Regions from separate parts of the Veillonella sp. 6_1_27 genome, predicted to be linked through region 1. Evidence: riboswitches for the same ligand, from Rfam matches in the RefSeq annotation. Region 1 holds a riboswitch; each other region holds the start of a gene.
What was found. A riboswitch is a leader RNA that binds a small molecule or an ion and turns the genes downstream of it on or off. The one in region 1 is predicted to bind cobalamin.
Positions count from the first base shown of each region.

Region 2: it holds a riboswitch for cobalamin, as region 1 does, so the genes downstream of both, nikB (nickel ABC transporter permease) here and HMPREF0874_RS08390 (ABC transporter substrate-binding protein) in region 1, are expected to answer to the same signal.
Region 3: it holds a riboswitch for cobalamin, as region 1 does, so the genes downstream of both, HMPREF0874_RS04870 (methylmalonyl-CoA mutase family protein) here and HMPREF0874_RS08390 (ABC transporter substrate-binding protein) in region 1, are expected to answer to the same signal.

Region 1 covers NZ_GG770217.1:295,451-303,986, forward strand. Annotated here, with positions in the region: gene HMPREF0874_RS08375 (ABC transporter ATP-binding protein) at 1-305, opposite strand, end outside; gene HMPREF0874_RS08380 (iron ABC transporter permease) at 302-1,351, opposite strand; partial or broken gene HMPREF0874_RS10190 (ABC transporter substrate-binding protein) at 1,368-2,541, opposite strand; gene HMPREF0874_RS08390 (ABC transporter substrate-binding protein) at 2,645-3,817, opposite strand; cobalamin riboswitch at 4,019-4,208, opposite strand; gene HMPREF0874_RS08395 (GNAT family N-acetyltransferase) at 4,422-4,910, opposite strand; gene HMPREF0874_RS08400 (GNAT family N-acetyltransferase) at 5,018-5,461, opposite strand; gene HMPREF0874_RS08405 (class I SAM-dependent methyltransferase) at 5,498-6,328, opposite strand; gene HMPREF0874_RS08410 (hypothetical protein) at 6,344-6,646, opposite strand; gene HMPREF0874_RS08415 (hypothetical protein) at 6,649-6,972, opposite strand; gene HMPREF0874_RS08420 (hypothetical protein) at 6,981-7,391, opposite strand; gene HMPREF0874_RS08425 (hypothetical protein) at 7,647-8,536, opposite strand, start outside.
Region 2 covers NZ_GG770216.1:492,436-500,971, forward strand. Annotated here, with positions in the region: gene argH (argininosuccinate lyase) at 1-804, shown strand, start outside; gene potE (putrescine-ornithine antiporter) at 1,394-2,725, shown strand; cobalamin riboswitch at 3,129-3,316, shown strand; gene nikB (nickel ABC transporter permease) at 3,461-4,399, shown strand; gene nikC (nickel transporter permease) at 4,399-5,220, shown strand; gene HMPREF0874_RS06045 (ABC transporter substrate-binding protein) at 5,374-6,942, shown strand; gene HMPREF0874_RS06050 (ABC transporter ATP-binding protein) at 6,955-7,752, shown strand; gene HMPREF0874_RS06055 (ABC transporter ATP-binding protein) at 7,745-8,536, shown strand, end outside.
Region 3 covers NZ_GG770216.1:222,067-230,602, forward strand. Annotated here, with positions in the region: gene HMPREF0874_RS04860 (DUF3829 domain-containing protein) at 86-985, shown strand; gene rarD (EamA family transporter RarD) at 1,079-1,975, opposite strand; cobalamin riboswitch at 2,243-2,419, shown strand; gene HMPREF0874_RS04870 (methylmalonyl-CoA mutase family protein) at 2,709-4,871, shown strand; gene scpA (methylmalonyl-CoA mutase) at 4,876-7,065, shown strand; gene meaB (methylmalonyl Co-A mutase-associated GTPase MeaB) at 7,058-8,311, shown strand.

The sequences.
Region 1 (8,536 bases):
CGCCCTAGCATAACAACTTCAAAAACAGATAGATTGACTTTACAGTCATTATCTTGAGACAAATAGCTCACTGTACTACTAAAATCCTTTGTAGAATATTGAGATACAGGTTTACCATTAACGGAAATCTCGCCCTTGCCTTTCAAGATACCCATGATTGTTTTTAAAAGTGTAGATTTACCAGCACCGTTAGTACCAATGAGCGCAGTCAATTTACCTGTTTTAGCAGCAAAATCAACGCCCTTTAAGATTTGTCCGTCTTCCGTAGCGGAATAACCAAAGGTTAGATTATGAACTTCAATCATTTGAAATAGCTCCTTTTCCTAGTTAATACCAACGAGAAGAAGAAAGGTACACCGATGATTGCCGTCACAATACCGATTGGGAACATCGCCCCAGGAACGAGCATCTTACTCGCAATAGATGCGAGAGACAAAATCGCCATGCCACATACTGCAGATAGTGGTAAGAAATAGCGTTGATCCTCACCCACAAGCATACGTGCAATATGTGGCCCTACAATACCGATAAAACCAATGGTGCCAACGAAGGAAACGGCAACGGCTGTAATGATGGAGATGAAAGCAAACACTTTTACCCGTAAGCTTTCAACATTAACACCAAGACCAGAAGCCTTTTCATCGCCTAATTTTAATGCTGTTAAACGCCAAGATTCACGCATCATAAGCGGAAGCATGATTGCTAACACGATAAGAACAATAGAGATGTTCATCCAATTCGCCTTAGCTAAACTCCCCATCGTCCAGAACACGATGTTTTGAAGGGCCTCAGGAGATGCCATATATTGCATCAAGGATTGAAGCGCTTGGAACAAGAACATCATGCCGATACCAGCGAGAATCATCGTTTCAGAGGAAAAATTCTTAATCTTATTGATGGAATAGATAAAGAAACTCGTCAAACTAGCAAATACAAAGGCGCCAAATGGAACCATAAAGACACCTAAAAACTCTAATGCACTAGCGCCTACAACAACCATAAGAGATGCACCGAAGCCAGCCCCTGCGGATATACCAAGTGTATACGGGCTAGATAACGGGTTATCAAGGATAGTCTGCATGCCAGCACCAGCAATGCCCAAGGAAGCACCTACGAGCAATGCCATAATGGCCGTCGGAAGACGAATCGACCAAATGATAACATATGCGTTTTTGGAAACCTCTGCTGGGTCTGTTAATGCGAGCCATACATCACTTAACGTAAGTGATGCAGGACCTACAATAATATCGGTAACAAAGCTTACCGCACAAATGATCAGACCAATGATAATAAACATGAGCTTTTTATAGCTCTGTTTTTTATAATCGTACTGATTGTTAGTATCTGTCACTATACAAAACCCCTTCTTAGTTTAAATGCATAAACCAAACGCCACCGTAAGAGAATGGAAGGAATTTATCATAGAATTCCTTAAGTGTGCCTTCCGGATCTACATCCTTGAATTCCTCAGGATAGAATGTTTTAGCTAAGTATTCGAATACTGCAACGTCATATACTTCACGAGGTAAACCATGGTGAGTAGAGTAAACGTTTTTAGATTGAACGGCTTTCAATTCAGGCCAGCCTTGACGTTCTGTGGTGAAAGCTTTCAATAACTCTTGAGATTTTGCTTCATTTGTATCAAAACCTAAACGCATGGAAGTCGGTTTCTTAGGCCAGTAGGAACCGATAATCATGATGATATCTGGGTTTCTTTCTAAAATAAATTCTGGGTTAACTGGACCGGCCTTTTGAACTACATCTTTTGTAATAAGGTCGCCACCTACTTGCGTTGCTAATGCGCCCCAGGCTACATTTGCACTATACGCAAAACCTAAACCTTCTGGACCTTCGTTACCTGTTTCAATATAAACAGTTGGTTTTGGTTTATTGATTTTGCTAATGCGGTCCATAACTCTTGTTAAACGGTCAGTATAGAACTTGTTGATTTCTGCTGCACGCTCTTCTTTACCCAATGCTTTACCGATAGCTTCAATAAGATTTTTGGTGATTTTCAAGCTTTTCAGCATGGTAATCGATGTAGATAGTTGGGATACCTGCTGCATCGATTTTAGGTTTGTAATCAGATTCGTATTGATCTTTAAAGTATAAAGGCATAAAAATAACATCTGGGTTTAAGGAAATTACTTTTTCCACATCAAATGTTTTGTCATTTACGTTACCGATAAGAGGAATTTGTTCCAATTCTGGAACGTCCGCTTTATAGCGATCCCACATATCTGTACGCAATTTACTCAAATATGGGTCCATACCAACAATAGTCTTAGCTACATCTTTACCTTGCAATGCAGCCATAGTCAAGAACGCACCGCCAGAGGCACTCAATTGAACTACTACGCGTTCTGCCGGTTTTTTCAACGTAACTTTTTGACCCGTTACGTCGGTAATTTCAATTTGTTTGCCAGATTGTGCCGCATCCTTTTTCGTATCTGCTGGACCACCACAAGCTGTCATAATCATGCTCACAACTAGCAGCAGCACCGTGGCAAGATAGGCCATAAACTTCTTTTTCTTAACCATAGAATACCTCGATTCAAAATTCAAAACTCAATACATTCTAATAAACACAATGTACGACAGCATTTATATAGTTTTACTCCATCAACTCCTTCTACACACACTCTTAATTCATATGCATAAACCAGATACCACTATAAGAGTATGGCAAGAATTTGTCATAGAACTCTTTCAGTGTAGCTTCTGGATCTACATCCGCAAACTCTTCAGGATAGAAGGTTTTTGCTAAATATTCAAAGACTGCTGCATCAAATACTTCGCGAGGAAGGCCATGATGCGCGGAATAAACTTGTTTATTTTCAACAGCTTTTAATTCGCTCCAACCTTGACGTTCTGTGGTGAAAGCTTTCAACAACGCTTGAGACGAATCTTCGGTTGCTTCAAAACCTAAACGCATAGAGGTTGGTTTCTTAGGCCAGTAAGAACCCATAATCATGATGATATCTGGATTTTCCTCTAATACAAATTCCGGATTAATAGGAGAGGATTTCTTAACAGCATCCTTGGTGATTACATCACCTCCAGCCATAGTCGCTAAAGCACCCCAAGAGTAGTTACCACTAAAGGAGTTACCAAATTCTTCTGGACCATTCATGCCAACTTCAATGTAAACAGTTGGTTTTGGCTTGTTAATTTTACTAACACGGTCGAGAACTCTTGTCACGCGATCCGTATAGAACTTGCTAATTTCTGCAGCTCGTTCTTCTTTGCCCAAAGCCTTACCGATGGCTTCAATGGATTTTTGATGACTTTCCAATTTTTCTGCATGGTAATCTATATAAATAGTCTGGATACCAGCAGCATCCATTTTTGGTTTTGCATCAGACTCGTACTGATCTTTCAAATCTACAGGAATAAAAATAACATCTGGATTTAATGCCACAACTTGCTCAGCATTAAATGTTTTATCACCGATAGTACCCACTACTGGGATCTTAGCTAATTCAGGCATTTCAGCAGTAAAGTGCTTCCACATATCCGCTCTGTAATCCTGTAAGGATGTATCCATGCCGGCAATAACCTTCGGCGTATCCTTGCCCATAAGTGCAGAAATCGTAAAGAATGGACCACCGGCACCACTCCATTGTAAAACAACTCTCTCTGCTGGCTTTTTCAGTGTTACCGTACGCCCCGTTACGTCTGTGATTTCGATTGGCTTGTTATTTTGCGCCGTATCTTTCTTTGTCTCACTAGGACCTCCACATGCAGAGATGAGCATACTAACAATTAGGAGGAAAACAGTGACTAAATACGCCATAAACTTCTTTTGTTTGAACATAAGTACCTCTCTTCTCTCAACTAAAACTATCACTATAAGTGCACATAAAAAGCCCGTTTCCCCACGAAGAGGAAACGGGCTGTCATCTCAGTTAGACTAACTACCACGCCTAATAAGCTAGCATATAGTATGAGCTTTCAACTATGCATAGCTAGTATAAATTCATCTATATCAATCCCCATCCCTGTCTCTCGCAGGTCAATTGGCAATTGTTAATTAGGCAGTTCTCCTGGCTCCAGTTTAACGTTACTTTGCGCCTTCCCAAAAACTTCAGTGACCGAGAGCATTTCATCCTCTATGCAAAGTACCTCGCTGTTACAGTGGCGTGACCGCTTTGGCTTATACCAAATTCTCTATTAAGTCAATAGACACCTAACCCAATCATATGTGATTTTTTTCATCGTAGCATGAGGGATATACAGTGTCAATAAACATATAGGGGTACAGCTATTCTTGTAAAATCTATACTTTTCAGCAAAAAAGAAGCTAAAACTCAACCACTAAGCGGAGTTTTAGTTTCTCATTAGGACAATCTGTAAAAATATCCGTCAAATTCTATAATTTATTTTTATCTATTAATAACTATATTGCCATAACAAAGGTGCTAAAACTCAACGCGCATCTGATACCATTTAGCACCGCCGTGATCAGACTCAGACTCACCTTCATTTACAAAACCAAACTTGGCATAATAGGGTATCTTTTCTTTCTTACAGGTTAGAATAACACCCTTACGTTTTTCCTCTCTCGCAAGGTCGATAAACGCCCCAATTAACTTACCACCTACACCGCGATTCCTATACTCTGGCAATGTATTTAAGCCAAATATCATCTGCCATGCACCGTTAGGGTTATGCAAAGAAGCATCGCCGAACATCTCATCCGTTAAGATTTCATCATCAGATACGAAGCCATCAATAAAACCAATTGGTGTATCGCCGTCAAAGGCAATTAAAAACTGGCCTGCATAATAGTCTAATCGTTCCTTAAAAGCCTCACGAGGCGCCGCCTCTGCCGGAGGAAAACAAGTTGCTTCTATATGTGTAACTACATCTAAATCTGCAGTTGTCGCTTTTCGTATTAATATATCCATATCCTTCTCCATTGTATCTACATATAGGTTTTAGTATATACCGTTTACATAACAAAGGCTACACGTAACTCTATGTACGTGTAGCCTTTTATTAACAATTTGACCAATTATCTTTTTGTATATTTAGGCACATTACGATATTGCATTGGTAAGGAGTTATCTTTTATCTTAAACCCATGCTTCTCATAGAATGGAGCATTCTTGCTTTCACCAATCATAACATTGATGTACAAATACGATTTGTAAGCGTCTTTCACCATTTCTAGCAAGTGCCCTGCAATACCTTGGCCCCGATAATCAGGATGAACTAGCACATAATTGATGAAGCACACAAGTTCGCTATCATCCATGACGCGAATAAGACCTATTAAACGATCTCCATCCCAAGCAGAAATCACGCGCGAGGAATTCATTAGCGCCTTGTACAATCGGTCGGGATATTTACCTACCACCCAACGAACAGATAAAAACAGTTCTGCTACCTGCTGAGGGGTAAAGTTTCTTTCTTCGGTATAGGTAATCGTCCTATCGCCCTTAACGATACTAATCATGTTGCTGCCTTTTCTAATCCATTTACGAACTACATCTTAGGTGTGTGACACAACTTCCCTAGGATTCCACCAAATTATAGCAGACCGAGAAGAAATCAAACATTTATTGTCCTTAGATTTTGCTATGATTTCTTTTTTGATTTGTTCCTCTGCTGCTGGCGTTAAATCTCCATAGTACTGTTCGTATATGATCTTTCGGCACTCGATTTCATCTTCTACAGTACGTTCACATCTATAATCAATGATGCTTACATTAGGGAATCGCCCTTGTGAAAGCAACATATTGTACAGAATCTGGAATTCTTCTACATCAGATTTACTTGCTGCTCTAGGATTCTTCCAATCGGGAATACCAGCCACAATGGCACAATAGCCTTTTGAGTATTGCTCCATTTGTAAAATTCGAGGCCACACATCAGGAAACATCCAAAGTACTAAAGAAATAGCCACTACATCAAATTGGGAGTCAAGAGATCCATCTTGAGGTAAGTCCTGTACCATTTCTTCAATGATGTTAATATTCTCAACGTTTAATTCTTTGGCATTTTCTTTAAGGACTGCCACCATGCCCTTTGACGGCTCAATAGCAGTAACAGATTTAATATGTTGAGCAAAAGGAATTGTAAAAGAACCAGGACCAGCACCTATGTCTAACATACTAGAATCAGGTGTTAAGACACTACTTAAAGCAGCATACACCTTCCGTCCAAAGTCGTAGTCATTGCTTTTACGCATAAGAGAAAAATCATTGGCCCGCTTGTCCCAATACTCTAATAATGGATTCGCCCGAATCCCTTTCTCACGATCATAATAACTTTGTTTCCACATTTCATTCCAGAACGAAAAATCTGTAACTTGCGGTGCCATACGAAACCTCCTAACTTAGTCTAAATTCCTCATTTCTCGGATAAACTCTTCTGCCTCTTGCAGATTCTTAAGGAACTCAAAATAAATACATTGCTCATGTCCACAATAAGGATTACGGAAATCATAGCCGCTCAACAACAAATACTCTATAATCTTCCACTCTTTGTCATTAGATTTTTTAGGAGCCTTGAACTTCTCGTTCACAAAGTACATTTTACCTTTACAGGTAGGGCAGGTTTTATTTCTGTTAAACAACTCGTAGTTTGTGCCCTCCGACAAGGAGATTCGGCAGTTTACACATACATTTTTATAGCCCAAAGTTATTTACTCCCATACGGTTTATGTTGAAAGATTTCTTTTACAATCCCTTCACCAACAATATTTCCGCCTTCCATAATAAAAAACTCTGCACCTGCTTGTATAGCAGAATAATCTACGGTTTCATATACTGGTAAAGCATTCGCTTGAATCGGTTTATCAAAGATGACATCTTCACCATCAATAAAGTTGATACCAAGATATTCCTCAGTACCTTTTATAACAATATGAGGATAGTACATTCCATTATTTAAATTCGGTGAAGTTCTTCTCTTCTTACTGAAGAACGTAACTGTACAGCTAATAGTAAAATCTAAATCACTCATCTCAGGCCTCATTCAATTACATATACCATATCACCTTTAAAGTATATGTTCATTATACAGTGAACTGGATTCCCCTCGGTCCATAACCAACCCTGGAATACAGCGTGATCCCAATTATAGGTCTCTGTAATGACCTCGAATTCACTTTCACTATAATCCTGTTGATACTGAGATAATTCAATTCTTTTACCTGTGAAAGTATCTAGTATTGTGTTATTAAACACGAGAATTTCAAAAAAATCTATATCACACGTCTCAAATACAACTTGAGCCTTATGAGTTTGTTCAGTACCGTTTTCGTAAGAAAAAATGTAATCAAATGTAAGGATCAAATTATCGTGTGCGTATTCTATTTTCTGTACCCTTGCATCATGAAGGGAATATTTGGAATGATTGCCAAAAGATTTTGTTGTTTTCATAGGACCTCATTACACAATTAACAATACTATAATCTAAAACTCAATTAATTTGAGCCTATTTTATTCATTAATAATACTTTTCATCTACTATTGTATCATGTGTATCATAATGATAAATGATTATTTTTCGATTAATGATTAAATATTAAAATGCAAATAAAAAGCACATGATAAAACGCTTTTACACGTTTATAATCATGTGCTTCATTTTATCAAAGCCTAATAACTTTGACTCATTATAAGCCTAAACATATATTACTTTTTACTTATTTTGCTAATAAATGATGGTATATTGTCATGCCTAAGAACATCACCAAAATGGCTAGTAAGACCTACATCCCCAATTAATTCAATACCAATATTACTATCTTTAATAGCTTTAATTTTAGTCCTCAATTGCTCTAAACCATCTTCTACATAAAACTTTTCATACTTAGCTGGTTTACCTGTAACAATTGTAGTTCCAAGTCCCTTTTCTTTAATCTGATTCAACTGTACTAACCAAATTTTAGTACCATCAAATACCCACTCAATCGAGACATCACCTAAAAGATAATGATAGTTACGAATTTCATTTAGTAGTGCTTTTAATTTTACTAACACATTATCAGGTAAAGAATCTAAATACTCTGCACCAACCATGAAGTTATCGCCTTTTCCAGCAACCCCTTCTATAACATCATTAACCTGATTCTCACTTACAATAGCTCCACCTGAGTAAACTGCTTCAACTGCACTTTGACTTAAAACAGAAGCAATATTAATTTTATTGTCCCCTTTAAGCTCTTCTTTCTGCATTAAAATAAATGGATCAGTCCACTTATCTCCAGTATAATACTTGCCTGGTTCTTTAACGATTGGAGCAGTACGTATCCACTTTTCTCTTAGTCCAGTTTCTTGTCCAAAAGAAAATGGAGGAACATTTCTAGAAATAACCGTTGTATATGGAACATTAAATCCTAAATAATCCGCTATAATCAAACCAAAAGGCTTATCACCAATAAAGCGTGAAAACTTATTTGGCCATTTTATTTTTATATCAAACTCATACTCTTCAAATTTTTCGTATTCCCAAATAATCGTATGACTTTTATTAAGGCCTTCTCTATGGGGATGTAAGCTAAATTCAACTCTATAGCTTTCGT
Region 2 (8,536 bases), on a different contig from region 1:
CAAACATATACGCAAAAGCTTTTGGGCTTTTCTCGTATTTACGAAAATAGTATGGACGCCGTATCTGACCGTGACTACGTAGTTGAATTCTTGTCCTTTGCATCTCTAGTGATGATGCACTTGAGTCGTCTTAGTGAAGAATTGATCTTATGGTCTACCAACGAGTTTAATTTTATTGAACTTGATGATGCTCACTGCACGGGCTCTAGTATTATGCCGCAAAAGAAAAATCCTGACGTTTGCGAGCTGGTTCGTGGTAAAACAGGCCGTACCTATGGTCATTTGTTAGGCCTTTTAACAACTTTGAAAGGCCTGCCTCTTACATACAACAAGGATATGCAAGAGGATAAAGAAGGTATCTTCGATGCTATTGATACAGTACACTTCGCATTGTCCATTAATGCGGCTATGATTCGTGGTATGAAGGTCAATGGGGCTCATATGAAAGCAGTCCTTGATGACGACTTCTCTAATGCTACGGATATGGCAGATTATCTTGCGAAGAAAGGTGTCCCATTCCGTGAAGCCCATGAAATTGTAGGTAATGCAGTGCATCATTGCATCGAAAAAGGCTGTGTACTCCTTGATCTATCCGTAGAGGACTTCAAAGCTATTTCCAACCATTTTGATGCAGATATTCTTGACGCTATCTCCATCGAAGCTTGCGTTGCAGGTCGTAATAACTATTCTGGTACGGCTCCAGAATGTGTGGAACGACAACGTAATAATGGTAAAATTATTATCGCTGCTGAGGAAAAGCAAATTGCTGAATGGAAAGAAATCGTTGAATCTGTAGAAGAGTAGAGCTTAGTGCGGAATAAGCAGTAGATAAAAATAAAGAATAGTTATCAATAAAATCTGGAAAAATAAGATTGATATACATATAAGGATTTCATTAAGGGTCTAATATTGCCCATTATACTTATATGTATATCGATTTTTTATTTAAAAGCTAGACGATACCTATAAAGCCCAAAATTCTAATTGATAATCCACTATTAAAATGATGTATTTACATGTACATGTATAGTGGACTGTGAGAGAATAATAGTCTTGTACTAGGACACTATAACCGTGATAGATAGGAAAAATTACATCTATACACAGAATAAAATGGGGTAAAAATATACTTTGCCACGATTAAAATGAGTTCTGTTCGATTTTGATGATAAATTACCTATGATTTATTCAATTCGTGTAATATGCCTTGTCCGCCAATAAAGTACTTTTATTTTGGTTTCATAGGTGTTATTATTTAACTCGTAATAAGAATAAAAACGGTAAATTCACATTCAAGCCCATCACAGCACGAACTGAATTTACTTAGCGGTATATATATTTTAAGTGAATTATGGACGAGAAAAAATTCACCTTAGTGAAAGGGGATTGATACATGAAAACCACCGCTAAAAAAATGTCTGTATTCCAGCTAACCACAATGGTAGCAGCCAATATGCTAGGAGCTGGGATCATTATGTTACCAACTAATTTGGCTCAAGTTGGTACTATTTCAGTTTTATCTTGGCTCGTGACAGCTGTGGGTGCGCTTTTACTAGCGTATATTTTTGCTCAAGCGGGTATGTTCTCCCAAAAACAAGGGGGCATGGGCGGTTATGCAGAACATCGCTTCGGTAAAACTGGACATTTTATGGCGAGCTATGCTTACAGCATATCTCTCATCATTGCTAATATCGCCATCGCGGTATCTGCCGTAGGTTATGGCGCAGCTTTCTTTGGTGTTGACCTCAATGCGACACAAACAAGTCAGGTAACAATTGTGCTCTTGTGGTTTGCAGCGATTCTAAACTTCAGAGGGAATCGTTTCACAGGTCGACTCAGCAATATGACTATTTGGGGCTCTATTGTTCCGGTTTTATTAATCGGTACAATCGGCTGGTATTGGTTTGATCCATCTATTTATTGGGCGGCATGGAACCCAAATGATCTTCCGCTTTATGATGCGGTAAAGCAATCTATTTCCCTAACTTTATGGGGCTTCCTAGGATTTGAGTCCGCAGCGGCTAATGCTGATGCTGTTGAGAATCCAAAGAAAAACGTACCTATCGCAACTGTGGCGGGTACATTAGCAGTGGCAGTGGTTTATATCTTGTCCACAAACGTTATGGCAGGTATTGTGCCTAACGTTGATTTATTAAATTCTAATGCACCATTCGGTTTGACATTCGTATACATGTTCAATGATACAATTGCAAACATCGTTATGGCTGCTATGGTTATTTCTTGCTTTGGCGCTTTGCTTTGCTGGCAATTCACATTGTCTCGCGTCTTCAAAAGTGCAGCAGAACATGGTTACTTCCCTAAAATATTCGCTCGTGTAAATAGCAAAGATGCTCCTGTTCGTGGTGTATTGATTTTACTCGCTGTTGAAACATTACTTACTTTATTCACTGCAAGCGAATCCTTGCGTGAGCAATTTGAAATCTTAGTAAACTTAGCGGTTGTAACTAACGTAGTACCGTATGTATTGTGCATTTTGGCAGTACCTACAATGATGCGTATGGCTGGCGTAGCTGAAAGTCGTATTAAACGCTCTAATTACTTGTTCGGTATAGGCGTTCTTTATTGTCTATATGCAATCTACGCATGTGGTTTTGATGCTATGGTAGGTAGCGCAGTGGCAGTAAGCATAGGTTTGGTGATTTATGTTTTGCGTAAAGCGTGGGATACACGCAGAGCACACCGCTTACAACAAAGTATTGATTAACTGAATACATCTCGTCTTATTAGAGGCTATTACTTGGTAATAGCCTCTTTTTTATCATAATCATGCATTAGACTCATAATTAATGCGAGCTAGATATGAAAAAACATGAAGAGTATAATTATTAATCAAATTTTTGCTGTGTATAAAAAGATTTTATAATAAAGTTTTTACATTGCTTTATTATTAATAAAATTAATATATATACTGTCATATACAGTAAATATAATAAAAAATTATTTATATAAGTTAATTTATATAATTTTATGCAGGATTGTGAATTTAATCATTAATCAATATTTTTTATCAGTATAAAAATTATATTGAAAATATGCGAAATACATATACCCATAAGGGGTATATGTATTGTAAATAGAGTGTTAATATAGTATATTTATAATCGATAAAAATGAATGAACTAGTGAGTGTCGGTATTTACCGAGCGTAAAAGAGGAAAATGGGTGAAAAACCCATACTATGTAAATAGCTGTAATGAGGAGCAAGGTTTCATTATAGGGTCACTGGGAAACTGGGAAGGCCGAAATATTGCGATGAATCAGAGTCAGAAAGCCTGCTCTAAAGGCATGGTATGCATATGCTGTGCTTAATTTGGGTTAGTCGGGCGACTAACCTTTTTTCGTTCCCTAGCCTTTAAGCTTCATCGCTATATAAAAAAGCTAGTACCATTAGTTTGTCATTTGAATTGTTGTTAGTGTTTAGAGAGTTTAGGAGGCGCCTATGGGCAAACGCTTTGTCAAACAATTGGGGCAATTTATTGTTACCTTGTTTGGCATCACATTTTTGACATTTTGTCTCACCTATTTAGCACCAGGTGACCCAGTAACGATGTTACTTGAAACGGCAGATACTATCGTATCTCAGGAGCTTATCGATGAAACTCGGGCTCAGCTTGGGTTAGATAAACCATTTGTAGTACAGTATGCAAACTGGGTCGTCAATGCCGCACAAGGTGATTTAGGGATGAGTTATTCTGCTAAAAAACCAGTAGTAGATCGTATGTTGGAGGCTTTACCAGGTACATTAATGTTAGCGGGTACGGCTTTAGTATTTACGCTGCTCTATGCATTGCCTGCAGGTATTATAAGCGCCTTAAATCGTAACAAATGGGTTGATTATGTGTTGAGATTTCTATCCTTCGTAGGCGTATCTATGCCTACGTTCTGGTTAGGTCTTGTACTGATTTACATCTTCGGTCTTAAATTGGGCCTTGTACCGATTGCATCCTCTCGAGTGACTGCGTCTGGTGTTATTTTGCCCGCTATTACTTTGGCAGTTGTTGTTGGGTCTAAATACATGCGTCAAGTGCGGCTCGTTATCCTTGAGGAAATGCAAAAGGATTATGTTATTGGCGCTCGTGCTCGCGGTGTTAGTGAGATAAAAATTTTATTCGGTCATATTTTACCTAATGCGGTGTTACCACTCATCACTATTCTTGGTGTTGTTATTGGTTGGTTACTAGGTGGTGTGGCAGTCGTAGAAATGGTATTCTCTTGGCCGGGACTTGGGAATATGGCAATTTATGCTATTACTATGCGCGATTATCCATTGATTGAAGGTTTTGTGTTGTGGGTTGCTTTAGCATATATGTGTATTAACGCATTGGTTGATGCATCATATATCTTATTAGACCCTAGATTGAAAAGGGAGAGAGCATAATGGCAGAATTTATTCAAAAACATAAATTGTTCTCTTTCTATAGTGGGTTGATGATTATCATTGTTCTCATCGCTATCTTTGCACCCTGGCTTGCACCGGGCGATGCTTTCACCTCAAATATAAGTCAGGCATTGCAAGCACCAAGCAGCCAACATTGGTTTGGTACAGATAAATTAGGACGTGATGTATTATCTCGTATCATTTATGGTACTCAATTATCCTTGTTCATGGGCGTATCCATCGTCGTTATCATGGTGAGCATTGGTACTATCATCGGTGCTATAGCAGGCTATTTTGGCGGTAAAGTTGAAATGGTTCTTATGCGTTTAGCAGACATCATGTTATCATTCCCTGGTATCGTATTGGCTATTGCTATTGCTGGTATTCTAGGTGGTAGCATTGTAAATACGATTTTAGCCTTATCTGTTGTAGGTTGGGCAAAATATGCTCGTATTGTACGTTCTATGACGCTCAAGGTGCGCGGTGAGGAATATGTAACGGCTGCTGTTATGATGGGCGCATCTACGACGGCCATCATCAGACGTCATATCATTCCTAATATTATGCCTCTCGTTATTACAACAGGTGCATTAGATATCGGGGCTATCATGATTGAGGTAGCAGGTTTATCCTTCCTTGGCTTTGGTGCTCAGCCACCGACTCCAGAATGGGGTCTTATGCTTAACGAGGGTCGCCAGTACTTGCAAACGAGTCCATGGCTCATGGCATTCCCTGGTATGTCCATCCTTATCGTGGTTGCTATTTTTAATCTTTGGTCTGACTCCTTACGAGATGTAGTGGATCCAAAAAATCAAGGATAAAATTGTTTTTACCTTCATAAATTTGAATCTTTATCTAGTGAAAGTTTCATTATGATTGGTAAGAAATTATGGTTTTTCCATCACAACTATTTTAGATAGTGATGATGTTAAATGTTTTTATGTTTTACATGTAGTTGTAAAAGGAGATTTTAAATGAAAAAATCTTGGAAAAAGGCCCTATTAGCAGGTCTTAGTATTGTAATGATGGGTTCCTTCATAGCTGGTTGTGGGTCTGATAATAATGGTGCTGCTAACAAAGATGTATTAAAAGTAGGCGTTACTAACTTCGCATCCACATTAGAACCTACAGAAAACTTCTTCGCATGGGTTGTAATGCGCTATGGTGTAGGTGAAACATTGGCTAAGTTTGACGAACAAATGAAACCTCAACCATGGATTGCATCTAAATGGGAAGTATCCCCAGACCATAAAACGTGGACTTTCACAATCAATGATAAGGTGAAATTCTCCAATGGTAAAAAAGTTGATGCAGCAGCTGTAAAGGCGTCTATTGAACGTGCTTTTGCAAAGTCTAATCGTGCGAAAACATTCTTTGAATATGACTCTATGGAAGCTAATGGTCAACAATTAGTTATTCATACAACAAAAGAATATCCTAATATGCCTGGCCTTTTAGCGGATCCGTTGTTCCTAATCGTTGACGTTCAAGCTGAAAAAGATGGCCGTAACTTTGCGAAGGAAGGTCCTATCGGTACAGGCCCATATGTAGTTAAATCCTTCACTAAAGAACGTGCTGAAATGGCTGCGAACGAAAACTACTGGGATGGTACAGTACCATTTAAAACTGTAGAAATTCCTTCCATCGATGATCCTAATACGCGTGCTTTGAGCTTACAATCTGGCGACGTAGATATGGCTGTTAACATCGGTCCTGGTGAAATTGGTTTATTCCAAGGCAATGATAAATTCAAAGTAGATGAAATCGCATCTCTTCGTGTCGTATTGGCCCGTATTAATCAAAAAGGTATTCTTGGGGATGACAAAGTTCGTGCTGCAGTTATCTCTGCAACAGACCGTAAAAACTATGCTGATGTATTGTTAAAAGGTACATTTATTCCTGGTTCTGCTCCAATTCCACCATCCATGGACTATGGCTTCAACGATTTGAAAGATCCTAATGCGTATAATCCTGAACGTTCTAAACAATTGTTGGCTGAAGATGGTTGGAAAGATACTGATGGCGATGGGATCCTTGATAAAGATGGCAAACCATTAACATTCAACTTCATAGTATATAACTCTCGTGCAGAATTACCACTTTATGCAGAAGCTGTTCAAGCAGACCTTAAAAAGGTTGGCATCGATATGAAAATCAAAACAGTTGACTATAACTTGATCGATAAAATGGGTCAAGACGGCGACTATGATATGCTTATCTCCAACATTGTAACAGCTAATACAGGTGATCCAATCTGGTTCTTGGCTAACTATTGGCACACTAACAACAATGGCTCCAACCCTCAAAATGGTTCTGGTTACTCCAATCCACAAGTTGACCAATTGTTAGATGCAGCTGAAACTGAATTCGACCCAGCAAAACGTCGTGATTACGCAATGCAAATTCAACAATTGTTGATGAATGATGGTGCTGCATTATTCTTAGGCTATCCTAAAACTAATATCGTTACAGGTTCTTACTTGAAAGGTGCTGTAATGTACCCAAGTGATTACTACTGGATTACTAACAAAATTACAAAATAGTGAGGAGCTATAATGGCAGAAAACATACTAACTGTAGAAAACCTTAACATTGCGTACCAAGGTGTGCCTGCTGTTATGGATGTGAACTTTACCTTGGAACGCGGTAAGGTATTAACCATTGTAGGTGAGTCCGGATCCGGTAAAACTACTGTAATCCGGGCCCTCATGGGTTTATTACCTGTAGGTGGTGAGGTTACAGACGGTACAATGATCTTTAACGGTCACAACCTTCGTACCCTATCTAAGTCAGAATGGAGAGCCATACGTGGTAAAGATATGGCTATGATTTTCCAAGATAGTGGTAGTGCATTAGATCCAATTGTTCGCATTGGTAAACAATTTAGAGAATTGTTTACATCTCATATTGAAATCACTAATGATGAATGTGATCGACGAGCAATTGAGTTATTAGAATCTGTATCTCTTCCTAATGGAGCGGATATATTGCGCCGTTATCCACACGAATTATCTGGTGGTCAACGTCAACGTGTTGGTATTGCTATGGCGTTAGCATTGGACCCAGCATTACTCATCGGTGACGAACCGACATCTGCTCTGGATGTAACAACACAATCTCAAGTGGTTATGCAAATGCTTGAACTAGCTAAAGAGCATAATTCTGCAATAGTCATGGTAACTCATAACCTTGGTGTAGCAGCGTATATGTCTGACTATATTATTGTTATGAAAAAGGGCCGTGTTGTAGATGCTGGAACCCCACAAGACATTTTGGAAAATCCATCTAATGAATATACGAAACAACTAAAAGACGCTGTGCCAACATTGGGAGGAGGTCGTTACATTGACTAATTACGCAGTAGAAATTAAGAATGTATGTAAACGATTCCCACTTCCTACTGGTGGTGAGCTTGAAGCATGTAAGGATATTAATATAACTCTCGAAAAAGGTCAGTCCCTTGGGATTGTAGGGGAATCTGGCTCTGGGAAAACAACATTGGTTCGTATGATCATGAAAATGCTTCCTATTACGGAAGGCGAGATTTATGTAGAGGGTGTAGAGATTCAACATATGAATTCTGAACAAACGAAAGAATATCGTAAAAAGATTCAAATGGTATTCCAAGATCCATCTGCAGCTTTTAACCCACGTATGAAGGTTAAAGATATCATTCTTGAGCCACTTTATAATTTTGGTCTTCTTGAAAAGGGAAAAGAAGAGCAAATCGCAGGTGACTACCTGGAAATGGTAGATTTACCTCGCGAGTTTATGCATCGCTATCCTCATGAAATGTCTGGTGGTCAACGCCAACGTGTTGCCATTGCTCGTGCTATCGTTTTAGAGCCCGAAATCCTCGTGTTAGACGAGGCTACTAGTGCCCTAGATGTATCTGTACAAGACTCCATTGCGTACCTTTTGGCGCGTTTACAAAAAAAGAAAAATTTAACATACCTATTTATTGCTCATGATATTGCCTTTATTCGTACTATGTGCCACAAGGTGGTCGTAATGTACAAAGGTGCTATCGTTGAAGAACTAGATGCTTTCCACTTGGCGGATGCAAAACATCCATATACAAAGGTTTTATTGAGCTCTATCTTTGAAATTGGTCAAGATCATAAGCCGCTTACCTTG
Region 3 (8,536 bases), on a different contig from region 1:
ATTAATCCTATTCATAAAAATTATATCAGTATATAATTAATATATATAAATTAGGTTGTGTATTGATGGAAGGAGAGGATTCATCATGAAACTATTCGGTAAAAGGGTAGCAATGGCTGTATTGTGTGCGGCGACATTGGTATCCCCATTTTTTTTGAGCGGTTGTAGTATGTCAGAGCTATGGCAGGGTACTGAACAGAGCCGCAAGGAAATTGCGCAGCGGTCTGAGCAGGATCAGGTGCAGTTATTTAATCAATATGTGAAAGCTGTAAGCCGATACAATCGCATGGCTGTCATGTTTGATTATGCGAATACGCCAACTCTTAATGAGTTAAAAGCGGGGCAGCATTTAACTGTATTTAGTGCACCGAACTTTAAGCAGTTACAAAAAGAATTAGAAGAGGCTAAGCAAGCAGGTATTCCGTATGATGAAATGAAGGAGCCTTTAGATAAGCTGCTTTCAAAATTGAACGAAATTACACCGGTAGCGGAAGAGCTCGATGCATATTATAAATCTAAAGGGTATACCACAGACAACTATGCTAAGGAGCAACAATTAGGCCCTAAATATGTTCAATTATATGAACAATTTGTTCCTATTTATGCTGACTTTGATAATGTTATGCATAAAATTAATACAGACCGCTTGCAACAACGGTTGCAACAATTGCGTGATGCAGGCAAGAAAAATGCCGCTGCAGCACAAGAGGTTCATTTGCGACTTACTGCGGTCCTAGAAAAGATCGATAGTGAAAAACAACTAGATGTAAATGCTATCAATCAAGAGTTGCAATCTATTGGTGATGTATCAAATGGTATTACTAGTCCTAAGTATGATTCTGTTAAGACCTCTGTAAACTCTACGATTGGTGCAATCCGTACCTATATGGGTTCGAAACAAGATAATGACTATAATCGTATGATTGAGGCCTATAACCATTACATTTCTAATCTGAATACGACCAATATGAATGAGTTAGATTAAAATAAGTTAGATTAATACGTCTATATAAAAGAAAGCTGTATCAAATGAGAGTATCATTTGATACAGCTTTTTAGTTGATATATAGGATATACCTTACTTTTTTAGGCTAATGCGTGTTGTAATTTGGCTCGATAAGGAGAATAATACTAAGGCTATCCAGATACAACCGAAGGCGATCATCTGTGGTGTGCCAAAGCTTTCACCAAAGTAGAAGATGGCTAGCAATAAGGCAATGGTAGGGGATACATATTGCAAGAAGCCTAGTAGGTTAAGCGGCAATAGCTGTGCACCATAGGAGAATAGAACCAATGGGACAGATGTAGTTAGACCGCAGGCTATGAGCAACATGGTTGTATACCAGTTTGTGCCGAAATAGGACCACACGGTATTATCGACCATGGTCGTATATAGTAAGGCTAGCGGTGTTAATAGCCAGGCCTCAAAGGCGATGCTCGTAAAGGGAGAGATGAGTAGTTTCTTTTTTACGGCTCCATAGAGGCCGAAGGAAATGGCGAGAATCATCGACACTAATGGCAAGGATCCCACTTGATAGGTGAGTAAGGCGATGCCGATGGTAGCGATGAGGACACTCAGCTTTTTCGGTATGGATAGAACCTCTTTAAATAGGATGACACCTAATACTACATTGAAGAGTGGGTTGATGTAATAGCCAAGGCTCGTATTCATAACTTGATTATTGGCGATGGCCCAAATGTAGGTGAACCAGTTTACACTGATGATGACTGCCGCAATTAACAGTAGGAATAGTTGTGAACGTTGTTCTTTTAGTAATTGAAAGTCCTTTTTGAATTGTTTAAAGTGTAAGCCAAATACAACGATAGCCATGCAAACACCTGACCAGATAATGCGCTGTGCCAGTATATTATACGGTGAAACATGGTTTAATAATGCCCAATATAGAGGGAGTAAGCCCCAAATTATATAACAACTAAGGGCTGTGATTAACCCTTTTTTACTTGTATGCTCCATAATGCCTCCTCGTGATAGTACTTATTATATCACTGTTTCCAGTCTTTGAGGGGATAATAGTGTTTACACCCTATGAGCTTACTTGTGTTTATAGCTAATTTGAGGGAGTTTTTGGTTGATGTCTTATGATAGAGATATCTTGAATTTTAATTTATGCATTTTAGTTATTGCATATGATTTTCAGTTATAACTTTGATTTTGGCACTTATGATTAAATGTTATGTTCATTGACTTTGTGCATATTGTTACACTATATTGGACTTAGAACAACGAATATAGAGAATAGGTGTCGCAAGACTTAATAGAGAAATCGGTATAAGCCGATGCGGTCCCGCCACTGTAAGGATGAGCCTGCTTTCATACATGTCACTGGAGTAATCTGGGAAGGCGAAAGCGAGGTGATGATCCCGAGCCAGGAGAACTGCCTATTTGATAATCACCGTTATGTACCTACGAGCGATAGGAAGGGGATTGGGGTATGCTGGCTACAGTATTTTTTAGTGTACCTTTCAATAAGAAACCTTACGTGTCACTTTAGGTGGCACGTTTTTTATTGCCCTTAGAGTGGATGTTGAGTATAGGAATCAGGTTTTATAGATATTAAACAGATGGACACATTTTGAGGTTGATGTGGTCCAATAAGATAAAGCTCGAGTGATTCATATATCTAACAATTCGCAGGTACGGTGCGCTGTTTCTCGGTATGGTTTCGAGTTGAAAAGGAGGCACATATATGTCTGACAAAAAGACTTCAAAGGATGCTGAACGTGATTTATTAGCACCTGTATCCTTTGATGAGTTTAAGAAACCTACGTATGAACAATGGCAGGCCGAGGTTGAAAAAGCGTTAAAAGGTGGCGACTTCCACAAGAAGATGTTCACTAAAACCTATGAGGGAATTACGTTACAACCAATTTACACGCCTGCATTGCATGGAGAAAAAATTCCAAAGGGTGTATATCCTGGAGCAGGTGAGTTCCTACGTGGCACAAAGGCAAGTGGTTATATTAAAGACTCTTGGGGCGTATCCCAATATGTAGACGAATCCTTTCCTAAGGATGCTAATCATGCAAGTTTATACGAAATTGTAAAAGGCGGCACCATTCACAATATTCGCCTTGATGAAGCAACACGCCATGATCAAGATGTGCAAGTAGGCGCAGCTGTTGGTATCGGCGGTACATCTCTGTCTACTATGGATGATTGTAGACAATTGATTGAGCGCTTTAATTTAAAGGAAAATCCTTTATATATTGAAACAGGTGCTTCTGCAGCTATCTTGCTCGGTATGTTAGCCGCTACGGTGAAAGGATCTAAAAAACAAACCTCTGACTTGAAAGGTCTCGTTGGTGCAGACCCTATTGGTGTTTGGGCTAAAGATGGTACATTGCATATGTCTTTAGATACAGCCTTTGATGAAATGGCACATACTGTTGTATGGGCTAAAGAGCAAGCTCCAGAGCTTAAAACTGTACTCGTATCTGGTGATGTATACGCTAATGGTGGCGCGAACGATGTACAAGAGGTTGCGTATGCATTGGCAACAGCAGTTTGCTATGTGCGTCAATTAGCACAACGTAACATCGATATTCACACTATTGCTAACAGCATGATGTTTACATTCTCCTTGGGTGCAAACTTCTTCATGGAAATTGCTAAATTACGTGCATTACGTGTGCTTTGGGCGCGCATCATGGAAGCGTTCGGTGCCGAAGAAGCTGACCGTGCTGTTCATGTACACGGCAGAACATCGGCTTTCACAAAAACTGTATACGACCCATATGTAAACTTGTTGCGCAATACAACACAAGCATTCTCTGGCGTTGTAGGCGGTTTGAATAGCCTTGAAGTATCCCCATTTGACCAACCAATTCGCAAAGCTGACGATTTCTCTCGCCGTATTGCCCGTAATATTCAAGTTATGTTGCAAACTGAATTCGAGTTGCGTCAACCAGTGGACCCTGTAGGTGGCTCTTGGTATGTGGAAACATTGGCAGCTGAATTATGCGAAAAAATTTGGGCTGAATTCCAAACTATTGAGGCTAAAGGTGGTATAATAGCAGCCTTGAAAGAAGGCTATCCACAAGCTCAAGTTAAAGCAGTTCTTGATGAACGCTTCAAAAACCTTGCATTCCGCAAAGATGTGGCTGTAGGTAACAACATGTATGCGAATATGACTGAAGAATTGCTTGATCCAAAACCAGAAAATCAAGAAACATTGCGTCAAAAACGGGTTGCTCAAATCGAAGAGTACTTGGCGAGTGCGGAGCCAGATGCGGTTGTGAAAGCACAGGCTACCCTAGAAGCAGGTACGACAGAGCCAGGCGCTTTGATTGGCCTTATTGAACTCGGTGCATTACAAAAATTAACAATACGTCAAATCCGCAAGGCTTTAGATGCTGGCGATATTGCTTCCGAAACGATTGAATCCATTGCAGCTCATCGCTGGACTGAACAGTTTGAAGCACTTCGCATGCGCACTGAGAATTATAAACAACGTACGAAAGATAATGTGAAGGTATTCTTGGCTAACATGGGGCCAATCCCTCAACATAAACCTCGTGCGGACTTCTCCACAGGCTTCTTCGAAGTAGGGGCTTTTGAAGTTATCAAAAATGATGGCCATGAAACAACGGCTGATGCGGCGAAGGCTGCTCGTGAAAGTGGTGCTGATGTAGTTGTTATCTGTTCTACAGATGATACCTATCCAGAATTGGTACCACCACTCGCTAAGGAATTGAAAGAAACTATGCCGCATGTAACGGTTATTTTAGCAGGGGCACCTCCTAAGGACTTAGAACCTGTATACCGTGAAGCTGGCGTAGACGACTTCATTTCTGTTCGTGCAAATTGTTACGAAATCTTGAATACGTTACAAGATAAGAAAGGGATGTGAGCTCATGTTTAAAAATCCAGACTTCTCCTCTCTTGGCTTGGGATCTCAGACAGCAACATCTCGCGATGCATGGCTTGCTGAACTTCAAAAAGAAACAGGAAAAAGCTTTGAAGATTTATATAATACAACAATGGAGCAAATCCAACTAAAGCCTCTCTATACAGAGATGGATTATGAAGGGATGACACACCTTGACTATATGGCTGGTGTACCTCCATTCTTGCGTGGACCTTATTCCACAATGTATGTTACTCGTCCTTGGACAGTACGTCAGTACGCTGGTTTCTCCACAGCGGAAGAATCCAATGCGTTCTATCGTCGTAACTTGGCAGCGGGCCAAAAAGGCTTGTCTATCGCCTTTGACCTTGCTACTCACCGTGGTTATGATTCCGATCATCCTCGTGTAGTAGGTGATGTTGGTAAAGCGGGTGTTGCGGTAGACTCCATCCTCGACATGGAAATTCTATTCTCTGGTATCCCTCTTGATCAAATGTCCGTATCCATGACAATGAACGGCGCCGTATTGCCAGTAATGGCGTTCTACATCTTGGCTGGTGAAGAACAAGGCGTAGATAAAAAGGTTATGGCTGGTACAATCCAAAATGATATCTTGAAAGAGTTCATGGTACGTAATACCTATATTTACCCTCCAGCTACATCTATGCGTATTATCGGTGATATCTTTGCGTATACATCCCAGTACATGCCTAAATTCAACAGTATTTCCATTTCTGGTTACCATATGCAAGAAGCGGGCGCTACTGCAGATATCGAATTAGGTTACACATTGGCCGATGGTCTCGAATATATCCGTACCGGTGTTAATGCAGGCCTTCACGTTGACCAGTTCGCACCACGGTTGTCCTTCTTCTGGGCAATCGGTAAAAACTACTTCATGGAAGTGGCAAAAATGCGTGCGGCTCGTATGTTGTGGGCTAAGATTATCAATAGCTTCGGCTCTGAAAATCCTAAATCCATGGCACTCCGTACACATAGCCAAACATCTGGTTGGTCTCTTACAGAACAAGATCCATTCAACAACGTGGCTCGTACATGTATGGAAGCGATGGGTGCTGCGTTAGGTCATACGCAATCTCTACATACCAATGCGCTTGACGAAGCCATTGCGTTGCCTACGGACTTCTCTGCACGTATTGCGCGTAATACTCAGCTTTACATCCAAGATGAAACTAAGGTATGTAAGGTTATCGATCCATGGGGCGGTTCCTACTATGTAGAAGCGTTGACAGACGAATTGATTCGTCGCGCTTGGGGTCATATCCAAGAAATCGAATCCCTTGGCGGTATGGCGAAAGCTATCGATACAGGGCTTCCTAAGATGCGTATTGAAGAAGCTGCTGCACGTCGCCAAGCTCGTATCGACTCTGGTCGTGAAGCGATTATTGGTATCAATAAATATCGTCTAGATAAAGAAGATCCATTGGATATCCTCGACGTAGATAACACAGCTGTACGGGAAGCGCAAATTCGTCGTCTCGAACAATTGCGTGCTAACCGGGATGAAGAAAAGGTTCAATCCTGTCTTGAAGCGATCACAAAGGCTACAGAATCGGGTGAAGGCAACTTACTTGCTCTTGCACTTGAAGCGGCTCGTGCTCGTGCATCCTTGGGTGAAATTTCCTTTGCTGTTGAAAAGGTATGCGGTCGTCATAAAGCGGTTATTCGCTCTATTTCCGGTGTATACTCCAGCGAATTTGAAGATGACGATGTAATCAAAGAAGTACGCCAAATGGCAGATAACTTTGAAGAACTCGAAGGTCGTCGTCCTCGTATCATGATTGCGAAGATGGGCCAAGACGGTCATGACCGTGGTGCCAAAGTTATCGCTACATCCTTCGCGGATATGGGCTTTGACGTGGATATCGGACCTTTGTTCCAAACTCCAGAAGAAACAGCACAAGATGCGGTGGATAATGACGTTCATATTGTCGGATTTAGTTCTCTTGCGGCGGGGCATAAGACATTATTGCCTCAACTTGTAGAGGAACTCAACAAGCGGGGCCGTGGAGATATTTTAGTTGCCATCGGCGGCGTAATCCCTGCTCAGGACTATGAATTCCTACGCGAACATGGCGCAGTGGCTATCTTTGGCCCTGGTACAGTTTTGCCAGTAGCGGCGAAAAAATTACTAGAAACATTGACTAGTCACGTTCAAGACGAGTCTCATGACTGATAACAAACGGCCTACTCCGGATGAATTGCGCAATACACAGGACGCAACTTTCACCACTGGTGAAGGCAAAGCCCCTGAATTAGGTGTAAAAAACGCAAGCACCGAGGGTAGTACCTATCGTCCCGACTGGGTGCCAGAAGAAGCGAAGAAAGATGACACTTACGCGTGTCACGTAATGAAAGGCGTCAAGGAAATGCATGACGGCCTCTTATCTAGCTCTGCTCATCTGGCTCCAGCGGTACGTCCCGTACAGCGGCGAAAGAAATTAACTGTCGCTGATTATGTACGCGGTATCGAGCAGGGGGACCGCGTTATACTTTCACGGGCTATCACATTAGTAGAAAGTAATAATAAGGACCATTTCAAACTAGCTCAACAGGTGTTGCAAGCCGTATTGCCTCGCACGGGCAAGGCATTGCGCATCGGTATTACTGGTGTGCCTGGGGCTGGTAAAAGTACGTTTATTGAAGCCTTCGGTAACATGCTCATTGAAGCGGGTTACAAGGTTGCCGTACTGGCTGTAGACCCTACGAGCCAAGTCACAAAAGGCAGTATCTTGGGTGATAAAACGCGGATGGAAACGTTGACGAAACACCCAGAGGCTTATATTCGTCCATCGCCAGCTGGTGGTACACTAGGCGGTGTGGCTCGTAAAAGTAGAGAAACTATGCTACTTTGTGAGGCTGCTGGGTACGATATTATTCTCGTTGAAACCGTTGGGGTTGGGCAAAGCGAAGTTACCGTGCGTTCCATGGTAGACTTCTTTATGCTCATCGTTTTAACGGGGGCAGGCGATGAATTGCAAGGCATCAAAAAAGGCGTTATGGAACTTGCTGATGCTATTGTGGTCAACAAGGCTGATGGAGATAATCTCAAACGAGCACTCATTGCTCGTAGTGATTACGATCGGATGTTACATTATATCCGTCCAGCTACGGAAAAATGGAAGACTCAAGCCTATACATGTTCAGCTGTTACAAAGGATGGCCTCGATGAATTGTGGGATGTTATCCAAGAGTTTACTGAACAAGGCAAAGAAAATGGGGTCTTCTTAAAACGTCGTCAAGAACAATCCCTCCGTTGGGTACGCGATATGATTGACGAACACTTGCACAACCTATTCTTTAACAATGTAGTCATTCAAGGTCGCATGGGCGAAGTCGAAGCCGCTGTCTTAGACGGTGAAATGAGCGAATCTCAAGCCGTTGAAGAACTTATTGGCGTTTTCGATAAGTCTTTACAATAAGTAGATCGGTAAATACATATTGTATTATTAAATATAATCGTATTGCTAAATATATATTAGATAAGCCGGCATAACTTATCTTAATACGCACTCCACTAGCAATCGTATGCATTTCGATATAACTACAGATGTATTTGTAAAAGGCATAGTATCAATGTTCACTGTTGGATTTGGACCAATAGTAGTTGCATACTATGCCTTTTTCTATGTCATAATAACTAATTG